Regions from separate parts of the Sphingopyxis sp. SCN 67-31 genome, predicted to be linked through region 3. Evidence: predicted binding sites of a transcription regulator. Region 3 holds the regulator's gene; each other region holds the start of a gene.

Region 1 (5,902 bases), on a different contig from region 3:
GATCGTGAAGAGCAGCGACGGCGCGGCCGCCGGATCGCTCGTCAACCGGCGCTGGAGCTGGCCGGGGCAAGGCGGCAAGCCGGTCTATAATGTGCGATCGGAGCGCCGCGATCTCGGCATGCAGCGATGCCTCGTCCTCTGCGACGGCTTCTACGAGTTCACCGACCCCACCGACCCGGCGCAGAAGCGTTTGGACAAATGGCTGTTCACGATGAAGGATCATCGCTGGTTCTGCATGGCGGGCGTGTGGCGCGACAGCCATGTCGGCGAAGCCTTCAGCCTCCTGACCATGGATGCCGGTCCCGACGTCGCGCCCTACCACCATCGCCAGATCATCCCGCTCGCGCGCGATCAATGGGCGGCCTGGCTCGATCCGCGCGTCCCGGCCGACGAGATATTGAAATGGCTCCCCGAGGGGAGCCTCGAGGTATCGCAAGTCTATGGAAAGCCGCCCGCGCAAGGCGCCCTCGCCCTATGACGAAGGAAGACGGGCTCGACCGGTTCGTAGAGGCGCAGGATCAAATCTATGCGCGAGCGCTCGGCGAGATTCGCCGGGGCCATAAGAGTTCGCACTGGATGTGGTTCATTTTCCCGCAGCTTACGGGTCTGGGCCGGAGCGCGATGGCGAAGCTTTACGGTCTTGGCGGGGCCGATGAGGCGCAGGCCTATCTCGCGCACCCGCTTCTCGGCGCGCGCTATGTCGAATGCGTCGAGGCGCTTCAGGACCTGTCCGCGAGCGATCCGGTGGCCGTCTTTGGCGAGGTGGATGCCACGAAGCTGCGCTCGTCGCTGACCTTGTTCGAGGCGATGAGCGGGCGTCCGTTGTTCGCGGCCGCGCTCATGCGCTGGTTCGGCGGCGAGCGCGATGCGCGCACATTGGCCATGCTGACCGACGCCGGCAACATGATGCCGGAGCGGCTTTCCTAGCCCCGCGGATTTCGGAACAGCGGCAGCATCCGGTGCAGCACTTCGTCCTTGTCGAAGAAGTGATGCTTCAGTGCGCCAAGCACATGGAGCGCGAGCACGACATAGATGGCTTTCACCATGAGCTTGTGCAGGTCGCCTAGCTCGTCGGCGAGATTGTCGTTCAGCGGCAGGGGAAGGTTGGGCGCGGGCACGGCGCCGTAGAGCGGCACTTCGGGCGCGCCGCCGGCCGACGCCGCAGCCCAGCCGAGGAGCGGCGCGCCGATCATCAGCCCATAGAAGAGGACATGGGTGGTGCGCGCGAGCAGGCGCTCCCATGCAGGCATGCCGCCCGGAAACGCCGGCCACGGATGACCGAACCGCCACCCGAGACGGATGAGGCTGAGCGCGAGGATCGTGATGCCGACCGATTTGTGGAGCTGATAATAGCCGAGCTTTTCGCTGTCGGCGGCGTCCTCCATCCAGCCGCCGAAGGTCGCATTGGCGATGATGAGAATGGCGATCGTTCAGTGGAGGACGATCGAGACGGTCGAATAGCGGCTGTGATGTTCGCGCATGATGTCCTCGGTCAGAGCCTGTTGTTCAAATGCGCGAACGATAGGCCTGTTCCGTCAGGCACCGGCTATGTCCTTCTTGGGGGTGAGGATGAGCGTCCGTCCTTCGACGCGCCAGGCCTCAAGTGCGGACAGGAAGTTCATGCCGAGCACGTCGGTGGTTCCCATACCGGGCGAGATGACGACTTTCAGCTTCATCGCTTCGATCCCGCCGATCGTGAGATTGTCCACCGTCCCCGCATCGGCGCGAATGGTGCCGTTCGCCGTCTGCATCAGCAGCGGCACGAGCGTTGCGTCTGCCTTCACGCCGGCCGCCGCCGCCGTTGCCGGCGACAAGGCGGTCACGGTCGCGCCGCTGTCGACGAGCATGCGGCGCTCGGTTCCGTTGATCATGGCCTTCGCCCAGAAATGGCCGTCGCGTCCCATCGGAATGCGCACCTCGTCGCCGACGACCTCCTGACGGTCGAGCCCCAGGCTCGCGGTGATGCGCGACAGATTGGGGTCGAAGGGCGCCTGCTGAAGGATAAGGAAGATACCGAATGCGAGCAGTGCGAACGAGAAAAGCGCGCGGATCACGCGGCCGACATAAGGAATCTTGAACAGAGTGACGAGGATCAGCGCCGCGCCGACGGCGTAGATCGCGAGCGTCTGCCCGGAGAGGCCAGGCGCAAGGTCGGTGGGAATCGGCATATATTTCCTCGGCTTTACAGGGCGGAACGTGACGCGGCGCTGAATGATCCACAGCCGCTCGTCGCAGGCGCCTTGACGGACGTTCCGTGCGGGTGGAACATAAAGAGAACATTCGAGTCGATACCAGCATGAGCATGTTGCCCATTTCTTCGCTCCGGCCGCGTGCCGACGAGCTTGCCGCGCTTCGCGAAGCGGTCGCGCGCGTCGCCGCGTCGCGCGGTCCCGTGCTGCCGTTCGGCGTCGGCCCGCTCGATCATCTGCTCGCCGGGGGCGGTCTCGACGGCGCTGGCCTTCATGAGGTCGCGGGCGCGTCAGCGAGCTGGAGCGACGATGCCGCCGCGACGCTGTTTGCCGCCGGGATTGCCGCACGCTTCGCGGCCGCCCCCGGCGTCTCGGCGCTCTGGGCGCTGACGCGCTTCGATCTCTACGCCCCCGGACTGGAGCAGGCCGGGCTGGGCCCCGACCGGGTCCTTTATGCGCAGGGCCGGACCGACAAGGAATTGCTCGCGATGTGCGAGGATGCGCTGCGCGATGGCTCGCTTGCCTGCGTCATCGCCGAGGTAAAGGCGGCGGACCAGACGGCGACACGGCGGCTGCAGCTCGCGGCATCCGAGGGCAACACGCCCATGCTGCTCTACCGTCGCTATCGGCGCTACGGCCAATGTCCACTCGGCGATCCGTCGCTCGCGATGACCCGCTGGCGCATTGGAACGCTGCCGTCGGGGCGCCTCGCATCACCGGGCGTCGGGCGCGGGCGCTGGTCGGTCGAGCTCGTCCGCCAGCGCGGCGGGCCGCCTTTCTCCCTCGAACTGGAGGCGTGCGATGATCAGGGTCGCCTCGCTCTTCCTGCCGCAGCTCGCAGTCGAGCGATTGCGGCGGGCGGGGCGGCAAGACACGCCGCCTGAACCGGCGCGCGCGGCGCCGCGCTTCCCCCAACCTGTCGACGACAATCCGGGCGCCTGTTCGGTCCCGCGCGGCGGCGGCTGGCGCCCCGGCGCGCGCTGGGCGCAGGCCGCGTCGGATGGGGCGCGCTCCGATCGGTCGGCGTTCGACGCCTTGCCTGCGCACCAGCGGCCGACGATGCGTGAGCTGGGTCGACGGAGCGAAGCGGCGGCACCGGTCTTCCGGGCGCTCCGCGGCGATGACGGGCCGCCTCCCGGCGCAGCCGCTCCATTGCCACTGCTCTGGGGTGCTCGTCCGACGATCATTGTCGCGCGCTCCGGCCAGCGCGACGTCGTGACCGCGGCCTGCCCGGCGGCGCTCGACCTCGGGCTGGCGCCCGGCATGGCCGCGGCGCATGCGCGAGCGCTGGTATCCGACCTCGAGATATTCGACGCCGATCCCGAGGCCGACCGCGCCTGGCTCGATCGGCTCGCACTTCATGCTGCCCGCTACTGGACGCCGACAGCAGCCGTGTCCGGAAGCGACGGAATCTGGCTCGATCTATCCGGGACGACGCATCTCTTTGGCGGCGAGGAGCGCTTTGCAGCGCGGCTGCTCGGCTTTCTGAAGCGCCTCGGCTTCTCCGCGCGTGTCGCGATCGCCGGGACACCCGGCTCCGCTTACGCGCTCGCGCGCTATGGCGGGCGGGCGGCTACAGTCTTGCCGGAAGGGAGGGAAGGAGAGACGCTCGCACCTTTGCCGCTGGCGGCGCTCCGGCTCACGCCGGAAGCGCTCGCCGCCGCAGCCCGGTTCGGGATCGAGCGGATCGCCGATCTCTACCCGATGCCGCGCGGGCCGCTGGCCCGGCGCCTCGGCCGTGCTGCGGTCGAGCGGCTCGATCAGGCGCGCGGGTTCGTGCCCGAACCGATCGTGCCGGTCATTCCCTTCGAAATGCCCGAGGCGCGGCGGTCGCTGCTCGAGCCGATCGGCACGGCGGAGGCGATCGAACAGGTCATTGCCGACCTGCTCGCCGATCTCGTGCCCGCGCTGCGCGAGCGCGGGCTCGGTATACGGAGCCTGGTCCTGCGCTGCGACCGGCTCGATATGGGCGAACAGGTCATCGCGGTCGGGACGGCGCGGGCGACGCGGGACGCGAGCCATCTGCTCCGCCTGTTCAAGCTCCGCATCGACCGCATCGAACCAGGTCTCGGGATCGAGGCGGTGACGCTCGCGGCGCCGCAGGTCGAGACGCTCGGCGCCGAGGCGATCGGCGGCGCGGCGTTCGATGGCACCCCGTGCCCGCCCGACCTCGCTCCGCTCGTCGACGCGCTCGGCGGACGCGCGGGCGAGGCGGCCTTGTTCCGGTTGCGCTCGATCGAGAGCGATGTTCCCGAGCGCGCGATCGGACGCGCCGGTCCCTTGGCCAAGCCTGACGGTTGGCCGTCGTGGGCGCGTCCCATCCGTATGCTCGCGCTGCCCGAGGCGTTGCTGGGCGTCGTGGCGTTGCTGCCCGATCATCCGCCGCGCCGCTTCGCGTGGCGCGGACGGACCTATGCCGTGGTCGCGGGCGATGGACCCGAGCGCATTCACGGCGAATGGTGGCGCCGCCCGGGCGAAATGTGGGCCGTGCGTGACTATTTCCGGGTCGAGGCGGAGAGCGGCGAGCGCTTCTGGTTGTTCCGCCGCGGCGACGCGATCACCGACAATACGGGTGACCTCAGCTGGTATATGCACGGCGTCTTCGGATGACGACCCCGATCACTACCTACGTCGAACTATACGCCACCAGTCATTTCTCCTTTCTGCGGGGGGCTTCTGCGCCGGAAGAATTGTTCGGGGCGGCCGCACTCCTCGACCATTCGGCCCTAGGGCTGTGCGACCGGGGCAGCGTCGCGGGCATGGTGCGCGGCCTTTCGGGCCAGGAGGCGACCGGCGTTCGGCTGATCGCCGGAACGCGCGTCGATCTGCGCGACGGGCGTTCGATCCTTCTCTATCCGACCGATCGGGCCGCCTGGTCGCGGCTGACCCGCTTGCTGTCCTTGGGCAAGGGGCGCGGCGGCAAGGGCAATTGCTGGCTCGACTGGCCCGACATCGCCGCCAGTTCGCAAGGCATCGTCGCGATCCTCCTGCCCGATGCAGCGGACGAACGCACCCGGCTCGATCTCGCCGAGCTGCGCGGCGCCTTCGGCCCACGCGCCTTTCTGGCGCTCTCACTGCGGCGCCGTCCAGGCGACTTCGCACGGCTTCGCGCGCTCGACGCGCTGGCGCGGGAACTCGGGGTACGGAGCGTAGCGCTCGGCGACATCCTCTACCATGCGCCCGAGCGTCGGCCGCTGCAGGACGTGCTGACCGCGATCCGCGAGAAAACGACGATCGATGCGCTCGGCTTCAAGCGCGAGCGCTTCATGGACCGGGCATTGAAGAGCCCGGCCGAGATGGAAAGGCGCTTTGCGCTCTTTCCCGACGCGATCGCGGCGACCGCCGACATCGCGGCGCTATGCCGCTTCGACCTCGCCGAGATCCGATACCAATATCCCTATGAGCAGGTGATGGAGGGACGGACGGCGCAGGAGGCGCTTGCCGCGCTCACCGAGGAAGGCGCTGCGCGGATGTTTCCCGGCGGCGTTCCGCCTGCCTACCGGAAACAGATCGATCATGAGCTTCGCCTGATCGGCCAGCTCGGCTACGCGCCCTACTTCCTGACCGTCAATTCGATCGTCGCCGAGAGCCGGCGCCGCGGCATATTGTGCCAAGGGCGCGGGTCGGCCGCGAACAGCTGCGTCTGCTTCCTGCTCGGCGTGACCTCGATCGACCCGATCAAGCACGAGCTGCTCTTCGAGCGCTTCGTGTCG
Region 2 (5,902 bases), on a different contig from region 3:
GGCTGCGCTGCCCCATCGCGCGCGATCCCCATTTCGTCACCGCGAACACGCCGCCGAACAACAGCACGAAGGACAGCATCGCCGCGCCGCCGGGGGCGCCGATATAGGCGCCCAGCAGGCCGGTCAGCGTCGCATGGAAGAAGCGCACCGCCAGGAAGGCGAGCACCCAGGCGAGGAGCGACGTCACCTCCTGCACCAGCCCGCGCGAAAAGCCGAGCACCGCCCCGCCGCCGACGAGCGTCAGCACGATGATGTCGAGGGCCGTCAGATTCGCCATCGGACCGCAATCCAAAAATCACGCATGAAATACAACCGTTCGTGCTGAGCTTGTCGAAGCACCGTCCTTTTTCTCCTTCCCGGCGGAAAGAACAGCCCTTCGACAAGCTCAGGGCGAACGGAATAGCTTGATGTCCGTCGATCTAGGCACGCCCGAGCATCAGGTCAACGAGTTCGCCGAGCCGGCCGAAGCCGGTGACGCCGATCCCCTTCACACCCTTCATCCCCTTTGGCCCCCAGCCGCTTGAAAAGCCGAGCTTCGCCGCCTCGCGCAGGCGCAGCGCGTCGTGCGCGACCGGGCGCACCTCGCCCGACAGCGACAGTTCGCCGAAGACGATCGCATCGGCGGGCACCGGCCGCTCGCTGAACGCCGAGATCAGCGCCGCCGCCACCGCGAGGTCGGCCGCCGGATCGGTGAGGCGATAGCCGCCCGCGATGTTCAGATAGACCTCCGCGGCGCCCATCTGGAGCCCGCAGCGCGCCTCGAGCACCGCGAGCACCATCGCGAGCCGCCCGCTGTCCCAGCCGACGACGGCGCGGCGCGGCGTCGCGCCGCTCGCAAGGCGGACGGTCAGCGCCTGTACCTCGACCAGCACCGGCCGCGTGCCCTCCAGCGCGGGGAATACCACCGACCCCGGCACGTCGCGGCTGCGGTCGGTCAGGAACAGGCTCGACGGGTTGGCGACCTCGCCCAGCCCCTCCTCGCCCATCGCGAACACCCCGATCTCGTCGGTGCCGCCAAAGCGGTTCTTGACCGCGCGCAGGATGCGATACTGGTGGCTGCGCTCGCCCTCGAACGCCAGCACGGTGTCGACCATATGTTCGAGCACGCGCGGCCCCGCGATCGTCCCGTCCTTCGTCACATGGCCGACGAGCACGATCGCCGCGCCGCTGTCCTTGGCATAGCGGATCAGCTCCTGCGCGCTCGCGCGCACCTGGCTGACGGTACCCGGCGCGCTGTCGATCAGGTCGCTGTGCATCGTCTGGATCGAATCGATGACGACGAAATCGGCGCTGCGGCCTTCCAGCGTGGCGAGGATGTCGCGCACCGAAGTCGCGCTGGCGAGCGCCACCGGCGCGTCGCCGAGCCCCAGCCGCTGCGCGCGCAGCCGCACCTGCGCCGCCGCTTCCTCGCCGCTGATATAGACGACCGATTTGCCCGCCCTGGCGATCCGGCCCGCGGCCTGAAGCAGCAAGGTCGATTTGCCGATCCCCGGATCGCCGCCGATCAGCGTCGCCGACCCGGCGACGAAGCCGCCGCCGAGCGCGCGGTCGAACTCGGCGATGCCGCACAGCATCCGCTCGGGCATCGCGCTCTGTTCGTCGAGCGTTTCGAGCGCGAGCGTGCGGCCGCCCTTCGACAGGTCGTGCTTCGCGGAAAAGACGGTTTCGGCCGCTTCCTCGACCAGTGTGTTCCACTCGCCGCAATCGGCGCACTGGCCCTGCCAGCGATAACTGACGGCGCCGCAATTCTGGCAGACATATTGGCGTTTCGCTTTGGCCATGAAGGTCGCTTAGCGGGAACAAAAATGGAACGCCAGCAATTTCCCACCATCGTCATTGCGAGCGAAGCGAAGCAATCCAGAGCATGCGTAAGCCGTCCTGGATTGCTTCGCTTCGCTCGCAATGACGAGGAAAGGGTTCTAGGGGATCGGAAAACCCGAATCACCATCCAGCAGGATCATCCGAGCCATGAAATTTTTCGCCGACACCGCCGAAATCGACGCCATCCAGGAACTCGCCGCAACCGGCCTGCTCGACGGCGTCACGACCAACCCGTCGCTGATCGCCAAGTCGGGCCGCGACTTCAAGGAGGTGACGAAGGAAATCTGCGCCCTCGTCGACGGCCCCGTGTCGGCCGAGGTGGTCGCGCTCGACCATGAAACGATGATGAAGGAGGCCGAAATCCTCCGCAAGATCGCCGACAATGTCTGCATCAAGGTGCCGCTGACCATCGACGGGCTCAAGACCTGCAAGGCGCTGACCGGCGACGGGACGATGGTCAACGTCACGCTCTGCTTCTCGGCGACGCAGGCGCTGCTCGCGGCAAAGGCGGGGGCGACCTTCGTCTCGCCTTTCGTCGGTCGCCACGACGACAATGGCTTCGACGGCATGCAATTGATCGCCGACATCCGGCTGATCTACGACAATTACGCCTTCGACACCGAAATTCTCGTCGCCAGCGTGCGCCACGGCATCCATGTGCTCGAAGCCGCGAAGATCGGCGCCGACGTGATGACCGCGCCGCCGTCGGTCATCAAGGGACTGTTCAAGCATGTCCTGACCGAAAAGGGCATCGAAGGGTTTCTGGCGGACTGGGCCAAGACCGGGCAGTCGATCTGACGCGACACGGACGACGCCAGTCCTCAATTCGTCATGCTGAACTCGTTTCAGCATCCATGGCCCGAATCTCCGTCGAACGCCGCGCTACGGGAGAGGGCCGGCCATGGACCCTGAAACAAGTTCAGGGTGACGAAAAGGATGTGGCGTGCAGCCCCGCCTTCGGGTGCGCACGCCTGTTGGGGCACGCCCGTCCTTTCCAGTTGACGTAAACGTCAACTCGCGCCGATACTCGCCCGAAAGGGAGAGATTCGCATGACCGACACCGCCGCCCCCGCCGTCCTGACGACACGCAACGGCCATATATTGATCGTCACGATCAACCGGCCCGAGGCGCGCAACGCCGTCAACGCGGCGGTCCACGTCGGCATCGGCACCGCGCTCGACGAAGCGGAAAGCGACCCCGAAATCCGCGTCGTCATCATCACCGGCGCGGGCGACAAGGCGTTCTGCGCGGGCGCCGATCTCGTCGCCCTGTCGCGCGGCGGCGCGCTGGCGCCCGAGGACAAGGCGCAGCAGGCATGGGGCTTCGGCGGCTTTGCCGCGCACCCGATCTCGAAACCGGTGATCGGCGCGGTCAATGGCTTCGCCTTCGGCGGCGGCTGCGAGCTCGCGCTGATGTGTGACCTGATCGTTGCCGCCGAAAATGCGCAGTTCGGCCTGCCCGAGGTCAAGGTCGGGCTGTTCGCGGCGGCGGGCGGCGCCTTCCGGATCGTCAAGCAGCTGCCGCCGAAGCTGGCGATGGAACATCTGCTCACCGGCGATCCCTTCGATGCCGCGACCGCGCTGCGCCATGGTTTCGCCAATCGCGTCGTGCCGCTCGCCGACCTGATGCCGACCGCGATCGCGCTCGCCGAGAAGATCGCGGGCAACGCCCCCTTGTCGGTGCAGGCGTCGAAGCGCGTCGCGCTCCGGATGCAGGACGGGGCGATCGCCGGCGACGATGCGCATTGGGCCGACAACAGCCGCGAACGCAAGCTGCTGATGGCGAGCGAGGACGCGCGCGAAGGCCCGCGCGCTTTTGCCGAGAAGCGCAAGCCGGTGTGGAAGGCACGCTGAGATGAGCATGACCGATCCCGAACGCATTCCCGTCATCATCGGCGTCGGGCAGGTTAACGACCGCCCCGACGATCCCGACCGGGGGCTCGACTCGCTCGGCCTGATGGTCGAGGCACTGAAGGTCGCGGCGCAGGACGCCGGCGTCCCGCTCGCCGACATCGACAGCCTCGCGATCGTCGACCAGATCAGCTTCCATCATCTCGGCAAGCTGTGCGAACCGCTCGCGGCGGCGATCGGCGCCAATCCCGCGATCAACTACCAGTCGGCGGCGCCGCATGGCGACACGCCGATCCGCCTGCTCAACGAGGCCGCGAACCGCATCGGCGCGGGCGAGGTCAAGCTGGCGGCCGTCGTCGGCGGCGAGGCGCTGCGCACCGCCGCGGGCCGCGCCGCCAAGGCGGCGAGCGGCGAGGACAAGAGCTATAATGCCGTGCGCAAGGTGGCGACGCGGCGCGAGCCCAACTACGCCCAGAGGCACGGCCTGTCGGCGCCGGTCGACGTCTATCCGCTCTATGAAAATGCGACGCGCGCGGCGTGGGGCGAAAGCCTCGAGGACGCGCAGTTCGAAAGCGCCGAAATCTGGTCGCGCTTTTCCGAGGTCGCGGCGGAAAACCCCGGCGCGTGGATAAGAAAGCCCGCCTCGCCCGCCGACATCCTCGACGTGAACGAACGCAACCGCCCGATCGCCTTTCCCTATTCGAAGCTGATGGTCGCCAATTCGTCGGTGAACCAGGGCGCGGGCTTCCTCGTCGCCAGCCTTGCCGAGGCACGGCGGCGCGGCATCGCCGAGGACCGGCTGATCTATGTCGGCATGGGCGCGGCCGCGAAGGAACCCGCGAGCATTCTGGCGCGCGACCGCTACGACCATAGCGTCAGCATGGAGACGTCGATCGCCCGCACGCTCGACCTGAACGGTATGACGGTCGAGGATTTCGACTGCGTCGAACTCTACAGCTGTTTCCCCTGCGTGCCGAAGATGGCGCGGCGCGTCCTCGGCTGGCCATGGGACCGGCCCGCAAGCGTGTTCGGCGGCCTGACCTTCGGCGGCGGCCCGATCGCCAATTACATGAGCCACGCGGTCGTCTCGATGGTCGACAAGCTGCGCCGCGAAGGCCGCTATGGCTTCCTGTTCGCCAATGGCGGTTTCGCGACCGACAATCATTGCATCGTGCTGGGCAACCGGCCGATCGCCGCGGCACGCTTTCCGCAGGATTTCGACTATCAGGCCGAAGCCGAGGAAAAGCGCGGCCCCGTTCCCGAACTGGTCGAGGATTATGCGGGGCCGGCGACGATCGAGAGCTACACGGTCTTCTACGGGCGCGACGGCGCGCCCAGGGCGGGCGTCGTCGTCGCGCGCACGCCCGAAGGGCAGCGCACGCTCGCGCATGTCGACGTGCGCGACGCGGCGATGCTGGCGTTCCTGACCGACGGCACGCACGAACCGGTGGGCACCGAAGGGCGGATCGTGGCGCTGGACGAGGGATTCGGCTGGTGGGCGAACTGATCCTCTCCCCTCCCGCTTGCGGGAGGGGTCGGGGGTGGACCAGCGGTGTTGCATTCGCCCACCCCGCTGCGGCTAGCGAACGAGTTCGCAAGCCTCGCTGCCCCTCCCGCAAGCGGGAGGGGAACTAGATCTCGAACGACACCCCCTGCGCAAGCGGCAGCGCGTCCGAATAATTCACCGTGTTCGTCGCGCGGCGCATATAGGCCTTCCAGCTGTCCGACCCGCTCTCGCGGCCGCCGCCCGTCTCTTTCTCGCCGCCGAAGGCGCCGCCGATCTCGGCCCCGCTCGTCCCCAGATTGACGTTGGCGATGCCGCAGTCGCTCGCGGCGAGGAAGCGCTCGGCCTCGGTCAGGTCGCGTGTGAAGATCGCCGACGACAGCCCCGCGGCGACGGCGTTGTGCAGCCGGATCGCCGCGTCCAGATCGTCGTAGCGCATCACGTAGAGGATCGGTGCGAAAGTCTCCTCCAGCACCGGCCCGACCTGCCCCGGCATCTCGACCAGCGCCGGACGGACATAATAGCTCGCGCCCTCGCCGACGCGCGTCCCGCCATGGACGACGCCGCCCGCATCGCGCGCGGCGGCCAGCGCCGCCTGCATCGCCTCGAACGCGGCCCGGTCGATCAGCGGCCCGACGAGCACGTCGCCTTCCAGCGGGTTGCCGACCGCGACGCTCGCATAGGCGGCTTTCAACCGCGCGACGAAGGCGTCATGGATGCTGTCGT
Region 3 (5,902 bases):
CCGCGCAGCACCGCATGCTCACCGAAAAGCTCGGCGTGACGAAGCTGAAGCTGATCCTCGGCACCTCGATGGGCTGCATGCACGCCTTCGTCTGGGGCGAGATGCATCCGGGTTTCGCCGAAAGGCTGGCGCCCTTCGCGTGCCTGCCTGTCGAAATTGCCGGCGTGAACCGGATGTGGCGCGCGCTGTCGATCGACGCGATCAAGGCCGATCCGCTGTGGAAGGACGGCAACTACACCGATCCGCCGCTCGCGGGCCTGCGCACCGTGGCCTCGCTCATGCTGATCGCGGGCTCCAATCCCTATGCCTTGCAGGCTCAATATCCGACGCGCGCCGCGGCGGAGGCTTACAAGGATGAGGCGTTCGCGCGCACATTCGCTCGCGGCGATGCAAATGACACGATCTACCAGCTTGATTCGTCGCGCAATTACAATCCGTGGTCGAACCTCGAAAAGATCACGGTGCCTATGCTGTGGATCAACTCCGCCGACGATTTCATCAACCAGCCCGGCTACGGGATCACCGGAAAGGCGGCGGCACGCATGCCCGGCGCGACATTCGTCCTGATCCCGGCCAGCCCCGAAACGAAGGGTCACAGCACGCACAGCTGGGCGAAATTCTGGAAAGACGACCTCGTGAAGCTGATGGCGGAGTGATCGGCCGCCGGAAAGCTTCTATCCCTTCCCCTCGCCTCTCAAAAGCGATACGGCCCGCCGCCATGATCCTGGTCATCGACAATTACGACAGCTTCACCTTCAACCTCGTTCATTATCTGATCGAACTGGGGGCAGAGGTGCGCGTCGAACGCAACGATGCGCTCACCGCAGCCGAGGCGCTGGCGAGCGGCGCCGAGGCGATCCTCATTTCCCCCGGCCCCTGTACCCCGAACGAAGCCGGGATCAGCCTCGATCTCGTCGCCGCCTGCGCCGATGCGGCACGGCCGCTGCTCGGCGTATGCCTCGGTCATCAGGCGATCGGCCAGCATTTCGGCGGCACGGTGCAGCGCGGTCACCTGATGCACGGCAAGACCTCGCCGGTGTGCCACGACGGCACCGGGCTGTTCGCCGGCCTGCCCTCGCCGCTCACCGCGACGCGCTATCACAGCCTCGAAGTGGTCGACATTCCCGCCGCGCTCGCGATCAATGCGACGAGCGACGATGGCGCGGTGATGGGCTTTCGCCATGTCGAACTGCCGATCCACGGCGTGCAGTTCCACCCCGAGAGCATCGCCACCGAGCACGGCCACGCGATGCTCGCCAATTTCATGCGGCTGGCGGGGCTGCCGGTCGCCGAGCGGCAGGCGGCATGAGCCGCTTCGGCCCCTTTCCCGACCCCGCCCGCTTCCTCGAACCCGACGAGGCGGCGCATGCCTTCGCAACGATGCTCGACGGCGGCGGCCGCGACGAGGAGGTGGCCGGCTTCCTCTCCGCGCTTTCGGATCGCGGCGAGACGATGATCGAGATCGCCGCCGCGGCGCAGGCGATGCGCGAGCGGCTGATCCCGATCCAGGCGCCCGCGGGCGCGATCGACGTCTGCGGCACCGGCGGTGACGGCCACCACACGCTCAACGTCTCGACCGCGGTGTCGATCGTCGTCGCGGCGTGCGAGGTTCCCGTCGCAAAGCACGGGAATCGCGCCGCTTCCTCGAAATCCGGCGCGGCCGACACGCTCGAGGCGCTCGGGCTCGACATGGAGCGCGCCGGGCGGATGGCGGAGGCGCAGCTCGCCGACCTCGGCATCTGTTTCCTCTTTGCCGCCAACCATCATCCGGCGATGAAGCGCATCCAGCCGATCCGTCAGGCGCTGGCGCGCCGCACCATCTTCAACCTGATGGGGCCGCTCGCCAATCCGGCGCGCGTGACGCGCCAGCTCATCGGCATCGCGCGCCCCGCCTATGTTCCGGTCTATGCCGAAGCGCTGCACCGGCTCGGCACCGACCATTCGCGCGTCATTTCGGGCGACGAAGGGCTCGACGAGCTGTCGCTCGCGGGCGGTAACGAGGTGGCGGTGGTGACGCCCGACGGCGTGCAGATGCAGCGCAGCACCGCGGCCGACGCCGGTCTGCCCTCGCATCCGATCGCTGCGATCCGCGGCGGCGACGCCAGCTATAATGCCAGGGCCTTGCGCGACCTGCTGCGGGGCGAGCACGGCGCCTATCGCGACGCGGTGCTCTACAACGCCGCCGAGGCGCTTGTCGTCGCGGGCGCGGTCGACAGCCTCGTCGACGGGGTCGAGGAAGCCGCCGAGGCGATCGACAAGGGGCTTGCCAACGCGCTGCTCGATTGCTGGATCGCCTACCGATGAATGACGCCCAGCGCCCGGAAAAGCATTCCATATGAACAAATTGACCGAAATCCTCGCCACCAAGGCCGAAGAGGTCGCCGAGCGCCGCAAGAGCCGATCGGTGACGCAGCTTGATGCGATCGACGCGGGCGCGGTGCGTGGCTTCGCGGCGGCTCTCGAGGCGAAGATCGCGGCGGGCGGCTTCGGCCTGATCGCCGAAATCAAAAAAGCTTCGCCTTCCAAGGGCCTGATCCGCAAGGATTTCAATCCGGCGGACCATGCGCGCGCTTATGAAGCCGGCGGCGCGGCGTGCCTGTCGGTGCTCACCGACGCGCCGTGGTTCCAGGGGCATGAGGAATTTCTGATCGCCGCGCGCACCGCCTGCAACCTGCCGGTGCTGCGCAAGGATTTCATGATCGACCCGTGGCAGGTCGCCGAAGCGCGCTCGATCGGCGCCGACGCGATCCTGATCATCGTCGCCGCCCTCGACGACGGGCCGATGCGCGAGATCGAGGCGGCCGCCCTCGAACGCGGCATGGACGTGCTGGTCGAAGTGCACGACGAGGCCGAGCTCGACCGCGCACTCACCCACCTCCGATCGCGCCTGATCGGCGTCAACAACCGCGATCTTCGTACCTTCGAGACCGACCTTGCCGTCACCGAACGGCTTGCGAAGCGCGTTCCACCGGGCACGTTGCTCGTCGGCGAAAGCGGCATCGCCGCCCATGCCGACTGCCAGCGCCTCGCCAGGAGCGGCGTCCATGCCTTTCTGGTCGGCGAAAGCCTGATGCGGCAGGCGGACGTAACCGTAGCGACGCGGACGTTGCTGGAGGGCTGACGGCGTCCACGGCTCAAGCCGCTCCGTCATCGCTTGACAAGTTCCGCTCTGTTCCACTATCGTTCTCTATATGTCCATTGACAGCATGGAGACCGAGAGATGTTGACCGCGAAGCAGCACGAACTGCTCCACTTCATCCAGCAGCGCCTCGACGCGAGCGGAATTTCGCCTTCGTTCGAGGAGATGAAGGATGCGCTCGGGCTCAAGTCGAAATCGGGCATCCACCGGCTGATCAGCGCACTCGAGGAGCGGGGCTTCCTGCGCCGCCTGCCCAATCGCGCCCGCGCGCTGGAAGTGCTCAAGCTGCCCGAGGCGGCGAAGGCGCCGGCGCGCGACACCGTCGTGCCGCTGCGCAAGCCGGCGCCGGCGTTGAAGCCGATCGCCGCCAACGACATCATCGAGGTCCCGCTGCACGGCCGCATCGCCGCCGGCGTGCCGATTGAGGCGTTCGAGGATCACAACCAGCTTTCGGTTCCCGCCGCGCTGCTTGGCGCGGGCGAGCATTATGCGCTCGAAGTGTCGGGCGATTCGATGGTCGAAGCGGGGATTCTCGACGGCGACTATGCGCTGATCCAGAAGGCGAACACCGCGCGCGAAGGCGATATCGTCGTCGCGCTCGTCGACGGACAGGATGCGACGCTCAAATATTTCCGCCGCGAAGGGCCGATGATCCGGCTCGATCCCGCGAACAGCGCCTATGAACCGCAGCGCTACGAGGCCGAGCGCGTCATCGTGCAGGGCCGCCTGTCGGGATTGCTTCGTCGTTACCACTGACCTGTTGCGGTCGCCGCCACGGATGCGCGTCGCCGGCGCGCAGCGCGGTGGCGACATGCGGTCGCTCGCCCAGATAGAGCGCAAGACCGCCGCTCGCTTCCAGACTGTCGCGGTCGATCGTCAGCCAGCGCCCGATGCATTCGCGTGGCAGCCAGCGGTCGCTGATCACCACGTCGGCCGCGGCGCAGGCGGCGGCCATGGCGCGGCCATCGATGCGGTCGCGGCCACGCGCGGCGAGGATGATGCGCCGTGTCGCGCCCTGCCCCTGCCGCCAGCGGCAGAAATCGGCGTTGCATTCGACATGGTCGAGATCGGCGAGCGCGGTGAAGGGGACGTCGATCCCTGCCGCTTCGGCCATCGAATCGCGGATATAGTCCCCCGCCCGCGCGCGTAGCAGCGCATAGCCGCCGCCGGGAACGGCCGCGGCGATGTGGCGTCCGTCGCCGGAGATCAGCAGGTCGGGACGCGGCTGCGCGAGCAGGATGGCGGCCCCCGCCAGCAGCGGCGCCACCCCGGCGAGCCGCCAGCGCGTCTGCCACAGCAGCAGCCACAGGCCGCCGAACAGCGCAAGCGCGAAACCGCCCGGCGGAAAGCTGGGCAGCGTCGCGACGGCTCCCGGCGCCGAAGCGACCCGGTGGGCGAGCGCGATCAGCAACCGCAGCGCCTGTTCGGCGACCCACCAGAAGGGCGCGCCGAGCCCGACGCCGTCGAACAGCAGCGCCAGCGCCTCCATCGGCATGATGACGAAGGTCGTCAGCGGGATCGCGACGATATTGGCGAGCGCGCCGTAAAGCCCCGCCTTGTGGAAATGGAACAGCGCGATCGGCGCCAGCGCGACCTCGACGACCAGCCCCGTCAGTAGCAATCCCGCCGCGGCGCGCAGCAGACGAAGCGCCGTGCCTTCGTCGCGCCGCGCCAGGAACGTGCGCATCCAGCGGCTTTCGTGCAATGCGATGATCGCCGTCACCGCGGCGAAGCTGAGCTGGAAGCTGGGTCCGGCGAGTGCTTCGGGGCGCCACAGCAGCACGAGCAGCGCACCCGCCGCGACGAGGCGCAGCGTGATCGCCTCGCGCCCCATCAGGAAGGCGGCGAGCACGAGCAGCGCCGCGATCAACGAACGCAGCGTCGGCACTTCCGCTCCGGCAAGCCAGGTATAGCCCGCCCCGGCCAGCGCCGCCGCGGCGGCGGCCAGCGGCAACACATGCCCCGCCAGCGCGAGGCGCCGGCTCAGCCCGAGCAGCCGCATCGCGAGCAGCATCACGAAACCGATCACCGCGGTCACGTGCAGGCCGCTGATCGACAGCAGGTGCGCAAGCCCGCTGCGGCGCATCGCCTCGTCATCCGTCTCGGCGATCGCGCCACGGTCGCCGGTGACGAGCGCCGCGGCGACACCGCCGGGCGATCCCGGCACCGCGGTGTGGATATGTGCGCTGAGCCGCGCGCGCAGCGGCTGGCGTCGCTCGCCCGCTCCGGGCGCGCGCGCGACCTCTCCCAGCACCGTCCCGACCGCACCGATGCCGTCGAACCAGGCGCGCTGGGCGAAGTCGTAGCCGCCGGGCAGGTTGGCCGCCGGCGGCGGCATCAGCCGCGCGCGCAGGCCGATCGACTCGCCGGGCGCGATCCCCGCCGCGCGCTCGCCGCTCAGCGTCAGCCGGACCCGCGGCGGCAGGTCGGCGCGCCCGTGCGGCCGCACGATCATCCGCACCGTGCCGCGCGCCGGCAGCGGTTCGACGCTTTCGACCACCGCCGAAAATTCGGTCGTAGCCGGATAGGCGAGCACCGGCGCCGCGACCCACGCGGCGCGCGCCCAGATCAGCAGCAGCCCCGCAGCCATCGTGGCGCAGGCGATCGCAAGGCTGCGCCCGGTCCGCCGCTGCCAGCCGATCAGCAAGCCGCCGCAGACGCCCCCGCCGAGAAGGAACAGCGTTCCGATCCACTGCGCGCGCGCCGGCGCCGCGAACCACAAGCCGATCCCCGCCGACAGCGCGACCGGCAGCCACAGTCCCA

What was found. Region 3 encodes LexA, which represses DNA repair genes until DNA is damaged. Its sites were predicted from a motif close to GTTCCNCNCTTGTTCT; they were not measured.
Region 1: the regulator LexA is predicted to act here: its motif matches at 2,263-2,278, upstream of ABS88_RS04570 (ImuA family protein).
Region 2: the regulator LexA is predicted to act here: its motif matches at 1,797-1,812, upstream of radA (DNA repair protein RadA).

Annotation. Positions count from the first base shown of each region.
Region 1 covers NZ_MEFH01000027.1:4-5,905, reverse strand. The annotation lists gene ABS88_RS04590 (SOS response-associated peptidase family protein) at 1-478, shown strand, start outside; gene ABS88_RS04585 (DUF1810 domain-containing protein) at 475-927, shown strand; gene ABS88_RS04580 (cytochrome b) at 924-1,415, opposite strand; gene ABS88_RS04575 (retropepsin-like aspartic protease family protein) at 1,536-2,168, opposite strand; gene ABS88_RS04570 (ImuA family protein) at 2,297-3,073, shown strand; gene ABS88_RS04565 (DUF6504 family protein) at 2,991-4,799, shown strand; partial or broken gene ABS88_RS04560 (PHP domain-containing protein) at 4,808-5,902, shown strand, end outside.
Region 2 covers NZ_MEFH01000083.1:11,945-17,846, forward strand. The annotation lists gene ABS88_RS17400 (CvpA family protein) at 1-277, opposite strand, end outside; gene radA (DNA repair protein RadA) at 420-1,781, opposite strand; gene fsa (fructose-6-phosphate aldolase) at 1,969-2,619, shown strand; gene ABS88_RS17415 (enoyl-CoA hydratase-related protein) at 2,872-3,675, shown strand; gene ABS88_RS17420 (acetyl-CoA acetyltransferase) at 3,677-5,179, shown strand; gene amaB (L-piperidine-6-carboxylate dehydrogenase) at 5,304-5,902, opposite strand, start outside.
Region 3 covers NZ_MEFH01000054.1:66,354-72,255, forward strand. The annotation lists gene ABS88_RS08485 (alpha/beta fold hydrolase) at 1-656, shown strand, start outside; gene ABS88_RS08490 (anthranilate synthase component II) at 719-1,309, shown strand; gene trpD (anthranilate phosphoribosyltransferase) at 1,306-2,304, shown strand; gene trpC (indole-3-glycerol phosphate synthase TrpC) at 2,336-3,121, shown strand; gene lexA (transcriptional repressor LexA) at 3,221-3,895, shown strand; gene ABS88_RS08510 (ComEC/Rec2 family competence protein) at 3,849-5,902, opposite strand, start outside.